Regions from separate parts of the Streptomyces sp. NPDC056296 genome, predicted to be linked through region 2. Evidence: riboswitches for the same ligand, from Rfam matches in the RefSeq annotation. Region 2 holds a riboswitch; the other holds the start of a gene.
What was found. Region 2 has a riboswitch for cobalamin ahead of ACFCZF_RS14665 (ribonucleoside-diphosphate reductase subunit alpha). Riboswitches for the same ligand answer to the same signal wherever they lie in the genome.
Positions count from the first base shown of each region.

Region 1 (3,396 bases), on a different contig from region 2:
GTCTAGGCGCCAAGAGAAACGAGACGGACCGTATTGAAAAGCCGAGAGGGATCCTCTAAGCTCTGAACGAACCGAGACGAGCCGTTTCGTTTACTGAGAGTGAGGCAGTGTGACGCGTGCAAGAGTCTGGCTCATCACCGGAGCCTCCCGCGGCCTGGGCAGGGCTTTCACCGAGGCCGCGCTGGCGGGCGGCGACCGGGTGGTCGCCGCCGCCCGCAACGTCGGTCCCCTGGAGGAACTGACCGAGAAGTACCCCGACCACCTGGTTCCTCTTTCGCTGGATGTCACCGACCGCCAGGGCGTGTTCGACGGCGTTGAGCGCGCGGCAGGCGCCTTCGGCAGGCTGGACGTCGTCGTCAACAACGCCGGCGCGATGCTCTACGGCATGGTGGAGGAAGCCACGGAGGAGCAGATCCGGGCGCACATGGACGTGAACTTCTTCGGCGCCGTGTGGGTGGCCCAGGCGGCCCTTCCTCACCTGCGCGCCCAGGGCGGGGGCCGGCTCCTCCAGGTCACCTCGATGGGCAGCGGCGGCGGCATGGCCACCGTCGGCTTCTACGGCGCGGGCAAGGCCGCACTGGACTCGGTCAGCGAGGCGCTCGCGATGGAGGTCGAGGGGTTCGGCGTCAAGGTCACCATCGTGCAGATGGGCGGCTACGAGACCGGCCTGTTCACCGCGGGCACCACGAACACCGAACCCCTGGCGCGGTATCAGCCCCTGCGCACCGAGATGGAGGCGATGTGGGGCGACGCCGTCGCCCCGGGCCCGGAGACCGCCGCCCCGGTCATCATGGAGCTGGCCGCGCTGCCGGACCCGCCCCGACGGCTCATAGTCGGCAGCCAGTCCTTCGATCACGTACTGGAGATGGGCCGGGCCCAGGCGGATCTGTACCGGTCCTGGGAGCACCTCAGCCGAACCGCCCCTGGCTGACCGGTCCGCACGCCACGGTAGGCTGGCGAGCGCAGCTGGTTCGCCCCGTCCTCCCCCACGGCCCAAAAGGCTTGGGGGCCCTGGCGGGAGCGTCGTAAGAGGGAACCCGGTGGGAATCCGGGACTGCCCCGCAGCGGTGAGCGGGAACGACCGCCGTCATCAGCACTGGACCCGGTGAACAGGGTCTGGGAAGCGACGGCCAGTAGATGTCTCGTACGACTGAGACGTGCCCGTGAGTCCGAAGACCTGCCCGTTGCCCGCGTACGGACGACTCGTGCGCGGACATCCCGGTGACCTCGTGGGCGGGTCGGCGTACATACCAGGCGGACGACCGCGCTGTGCCGCGCGACGTCGATCCCGCCCGGTCGTCACCCCTTCGCGCTCTCGTCCCGTCCCCGGGATCTCAGGGATTCATCTCGCGAAGGAGATCTCCGTGACCAGCAAGTCCGCGGCCGCGGCAGCACGGGCCACCGTGTACGGCTATCCCCGCCAGGGCCCGAACCGGGAACTGAAGAAGGCGATCGAGGGCTACTGGAAGGGCCGCGTCACCGCCGAAGCCCTCCACTTGGCCGCCGCCGAACTGCGCGCCGCCAACTGGCGGCAGCTCGCCGAGGCCGGCATCGGCGAGGTCCCGACCGGCGACTTCTCGTACTACGACCACGTCCTCGACACCACCGTCATGGTCGGCGCGGTCCCCGCCCGCCACCGCGACGCCGTCGCCGCCGACGCGCTGGACGGCTACTTCGCCATGGCCCGCGGCACCCAGGACGTCGCGCCGCTGGAGATGACCAAGTGGTTCGACACCAACTACCACTACCTGGTGCCCGAACTGGGCCCGGACTCGGTGTTCACCGCCGACTCGGCCAAGCAGGTGGCCGAGCTGAAGGAGGCCCTCGGGCTCGGGTTGAGCGCCCGCCCGGTACTGGTCGGGCCGGTCACCTACCTGCTGCTCGCCAAGCCCGCCCCGGACGCGCCCGCGGACTTCGAGCCGCTCACCCTGCTGGACCGGCTGCTGCCCGTGTACGCCGAAGTCCTCGCCGACCTGCGCGCGGCCGGCGCCGAGTGGGTGCAGCTCGACGAGCCCGCCCTGGTCGAGGACCGCGCCCCGGCCGAACTGAACGCCGCCGCCCGCGCCTACCGCGACCTCGGCGCCCTCGACGACCGGCCGAGGCTCCTGATCGCCTCCTACTTCGACCGCCTCGGCGAAGCCCTGCCCGTCCTGGCCAACGCCCCCGTCGACGGACTCGCCCTGGACTTCACGGACGCCGCGGCCGCCAACCTCGACGCCCTCGCGGCCGTGGGCGGGCTGCCCGGCAAGCGCCTGGTCGCCGGTGTCGTCGACGGCCGCAACGTCTGGATCAACGACCTGGAGCAGTCCCTCGCCACCCTCGCCACCCTGCTCGGCCTGGCCGACCGGGTCGACGTGGCCGCCTCCTGCTCCCTCCTCCACGTCCCCCTCGACACGGCCGCCGAACGGGACACCGACCCCCAGATCCTGCGCTGGCTCGCCTTCGCCCGCCAGAAGGCGGGCGAGATCGTCACCCTCGCCGAGGGCCTGACCCTCGGCACCGACACGATCACCGCCCGACTGGCCGCGAACCGGGCCGACCTCGCCGCCCGGGTGAACTCCCCCATCACCCACGACCCCGCCGTCCGCGCTCGCGCCTCCGCCGTCACGGACACCGACACCCGGCGCCCCCAGCCCTACCCCGAGCGGGCCACCGCCCAGCGCGCCGCCCTCGGCCTGCCGCTCCTGCCGACCACCACCATCGGCTCGTTCCCGCAGACCGGCGAAGTGCGTACCGCCCGCGCCGACCTGCGCGCGGGCCGCATCGGCACGGCAGGCTACGAGGAGCGCATCAAGGCCGAGATCCAGGAGGTCATCGCCTTCCAGGAGAAGACCGGCCTCGACGTCCTCGTGCACGGCGAGGCCGAACGCAACGACATGGTGCAGTACTTCGCCGAACAGCTGACGGGGTACCTGGCCACACAGCACGGCTGGGTGCAGTCCTACGGCACCCGTTACGTCCGCCCACCGATCCTTGCCGGTGACGTCTCCCGGCCCGAACCGATGACGGTGCGCTGGACGACGTACGCCCAGTCGCTCACCTCTCGCCCCGTCAAGGGCATGCTCACCGGGCCGGTCACCATGCTCGCCTGGTCCTTCGTCCGCGACGACCAGCCCCTCGGCGACACCGCCCGCCAGGTCGCCCTCGCCCTGCGCGACGAGGTGAACGACCTGGAGGCGGCCGGCGGTTCGGTCATCCAGGTGGACGAGCCCGCGCTGCGCGAGACCCTCCCGCTGCGCGGAGCCGACCGCCCGGCCTACCTGGCGTGGGCCACCGAGGCCTTCCGGCTCAGCACGAGCGGCGTACGCCCGGACACCCAGATCCACACCCACATGTGCTACGCCGAGTTCGGTGACGTCGTCCAGGCCATCGACGACCTCGACGCCGACGTCATCA
Region 1 is NZ_JBHJRX010000051.1:13,293-16,688, reverse strand. It holds gene ACFCZF_RS30925 (SDR family NAD(P)-dependent oxidoreductase) at 110-931, shown strand; cobalamin riboswitch at 996-1,200, shown strand; gene metE (5-methyltetrahydropteroyltriglutamate--homocysteine S-methyltransferase) at 1,365-3,396, shown strand, end outside.
Region 1: linked by a shared signal. The riboswitch ahead of metE (5-methyltetrahydropteroyltriglutamate--homocysteine S-methyltransferase) and the one ahead of ACFCZF_RS14665 (ribonucleoside-diphosphate reductase subunit alpha) in region 2 are both predicted to bind cobalamin.

Region 2 (3,396 bases):
CTGCTGGGCTTCATGGCGATCGCGGCCGGGGTCAAGGTGGAGAACGGGCAGCTGGCGATCCCGCAGCTGTTCGAGAACATGTTCCCGGACTGGTTCGCCGGCGTGGCCTTCGCGGCGATCGGCATCGGCGCCCTGGTCCCGGCGGCGATCATGTCGATCGCGGCCGCGAACCTCTTCACCCGCAACATCTACAAGGACTTCATCAAGCCGGACGCCACCCCGGCCCAGGAGACGAAGGTCTCCAAGCTGACGTCCCTGCTGGTGAAGGTGGGCGCGCTGGTCTTCGTCCTCGGCATGGACAAGACGGTCGCGATCAACTTCCAGCTGCTCGGCGGCATCTGGATCCTGCAGACCTTCCCGGCGCTGGTCGGCGGCCTGTTCACCCGCTGGTTCCACCGCTGGGCGCTGCTCGGCGGCTGGGCGGTCGGCATGATCTACGGCACGGCCGCCGCCTACGGTGTCGCCTCGCCGACGCAGAAGCACTTCGGCGGCTCCTCCGAGGAGATCCCGGGCATCGGCGAGATCGGCTACATCGGCCTCACCGCCTTCGTGCTGAACGTCGTGGTCACCGTGGTCCTGACCTTCGTCATGCGGGCTCTCAAGGCGCCCGACGGCGTCGACGAGACCAAGCCGAGCGACTACACGGCGGACGCGGGCGACCCCGGCGTCGAGGTGGAGCTGCCGCCGGCCACGGCGGGCACCTCGCACTGATCGCCGTCCCTGCTACGCGGCGGGCCGTCGGAGAAATCCGGCGGCCCGTTGTCGTACCCGTCGGGCACACTCGTCGTCATGGACTTCGTGATCCGGCAGGCGGCGGCGGACGAGTACGGCACCGTCGGTGAGATCACCGCGCAGGCCTATCTACAAGACGGCCTCCTGGACTTCGGGGAGAGCGACGCGTACCTCGGCGAACTGAGGAACGTGGCCAAGCGGGCGGCGGCCGCCGAGGTGCTGGTCGCCGCGGCGGACGGCCGGGTGCTCGGCGGCGTGACCTTCGTGCCGTCCGGCGGCCCCATGGCCGACATCGCCCGGCCCGGCGAGGCCGAGATACGGATGCTCGCCGTCGCCCGCGAGGCACGCGGACGCGGGGTGGGCGAGGCCCTCGTACGGACCTGCGTCGACCGGTCCCGGGCCGTCGAGGGCTGCGCGCGCGTCGTGCTGTCCACCCAGCGCACCATGCGCAGCGCCCACCGCCTCTACGAACGGATGGGCTTCGCCCGCACACCCGACCGCGACTGGAACCCGCTGCCGGAGCTCGACGACATCACGCTCCTCACCTATGAACTGACGCTCTGACACCAGCGCCACCCCTCAACGGCCCCTCCGCGACACAACATCTGGGGGTGCTCGCCGAACCCGGCACAAGATGTATGCTCGTGCTCGCTGTCGCCGCAGGGGAATCCGGTGCGAATCCGGAACTGTCCCGCAACGGTGTACTTGTGTGTATCCGCGCGTCTCCGCACGTGTGCACACGCATGTCCAGTCCGAGGACCTGCCGACAGTGCGCCCGTACCGTCCCGGTCCGGGTGCCTGACGTCCGGGCCTCGTGGAGTGGGCCGGTGGACGCGACGCCGCGTGCGCTCGTGAGCTGCCCCTGCCCTCCCCCAGGCCCCGTGCCGAGCGAGGGAGTGCCCCCACGTGACCATCGCGCCAGCCGACCCGGTTTCAGCGACCCCGGCGACGACTTCAGCGGCCCCGGTGACCGAGCGGCCCGACGGGCCCGGTGCCGCGTTGCTGCGGAACCTGACCGAGCTGACCGCCGACCTCCCGGGCGCCGACCCGGGCCGGGTCGCCGCCGCCGCACTGCGCGGCCGGTCCGCCCGTGCGGACGAGTCCGAGCTGCGGGAGCTCGCCACGGAGGCGGCGGCCGGGCTCATCTCGGAGGACCCGGTCTACTCCAGGCTGGCCGCCCGGCTGCTGACCATCGGCATCCGCGCCGAGGCCGCCTCGCAGGGCGTCACCTCGTTCACCGGGTCGGTCGCCACCGGTCACCGCGAGGGCCTGATCGCCGACCGCACCGCCGAGTTCGTACGGCTGCACGCGGACCGCCTGGACGCGCTGATCGACCCGGCCGCCGACGACCGCTTCGGCTACTTCGGCCTGCGCACCGTGTACAGCCGCTACCTGCTCCGGCACCCGATCACCCGCGAGGTCGTCGAGACGCCCCAGCACTTCATGCTGCGGGTGGCCGCCGGACTCGCCGAGGACGACAGCACGCGTTCGGCCGACGAGGTGGCCGCGCTGTACGGGCTGATGAGCAGCCTCGACTACCTGCCCTCCTCCCCCACCCTGTTCAACTCCGGTACCCGGCACGCCCAGATGTCGTCCTGCTACCTCCTGGACTCCCCCAAGGACGAGCTGGACTCCATCTACGACCGCTATCACCAGGTCGCCAACCTCTCCAAGCACGCCGGCGGCATCGGCATCGCCTACTCCCGTGTCCGCGCCCGGGGTTCGCTGATCCGCGGCACCAACGGTCACTCCAACGGCATCGTCCCGTTCCTGAAGACGCTGGACGCCTCGGTCGCCGCCGTGAACCAGGGCGGCCGGCGCAAGGGCGCGGCGGCGGTCTACCTGGAGACCTGGCACGCCGACATCGAGGAGTTCCTGGAGCTGCGGGACAACACCGGTGAGGACGCCCGCCGCACGCACAACCTGAACCTCGCGCACTGGGTGCCGGACGAGTTCATGCGCCGGGTGGACGCCGACGGACCGTGGTCGCTGTTCTCGCCCGCCGACGTGCCCGAGCTGGTCGACCTGTGGGGCGCGGAGTTCGACGCCGCGTACCGCGAGGCCGAGGCCGCGGGGCTGGCCCGCAAGACCCTCCCCGCCCGTGAGCTGTACGGCCGCATGATGCGCACCCTCGCGCAGACCGGCAACGGCTGGATGACCTTCAAGGACACCGCCAACCGCACCGCCAACCAGACCGCGGAGCCCGGTCACGTCGTCCACTCCTCCAACCTCTGCACGGAGATCCTGGAGGTCACGGACGACGGGGAGACGGCGGTCTGCAACCTGGGCTCGGTGAACCTGGGCGCCTTCGTGGACCCGGCTTCCCGGGACATCGACTGGGAGCGCCTGGACGCCACCGTCCGCACCGCCGTCACCTTCCTCGACCGGGTCGTCGACATCAACTTCTACCCGACCGAGCAGGCGGGCCGCTCCAACGCCCGCTGGCGTCCGGTGGGCCTCGGCGCGATGGGCCTCCAGGACGTCTTCTTCCAGCTGGGCCTGCCCTTCGACTCGCCCGAGGCGAAGGCCCTCTCCACCCGCATCGCCGAGCGCATCATGCTCGCCGCGTACGAGACCTCCGCCGACCTCGCCGAGCGCAACGGCCCGCTGCCGGCCTGGGAGAAGACCCGTACCGCCCGGGGGGTGCTGCACCCCGACCACTAC
Region 2 is NZ_JBHJRX010000016.1:121,667-125,062, forward strand. It holds gene mctP (monocarboxylate uptake permease MctP) at 1-711, shown strand, start outside; gene ACFCZF_RS14660 (GNAT family N-acetyltransferase) at 790-1,296, shown strand; cobalamin riboswitch at 1,354-1,515, shown strand; gene ACFCZF_RS14665 (ribonucleoside-diphosphate reductase subunit alpha) at 1,639-3,396, shown strand, end outside.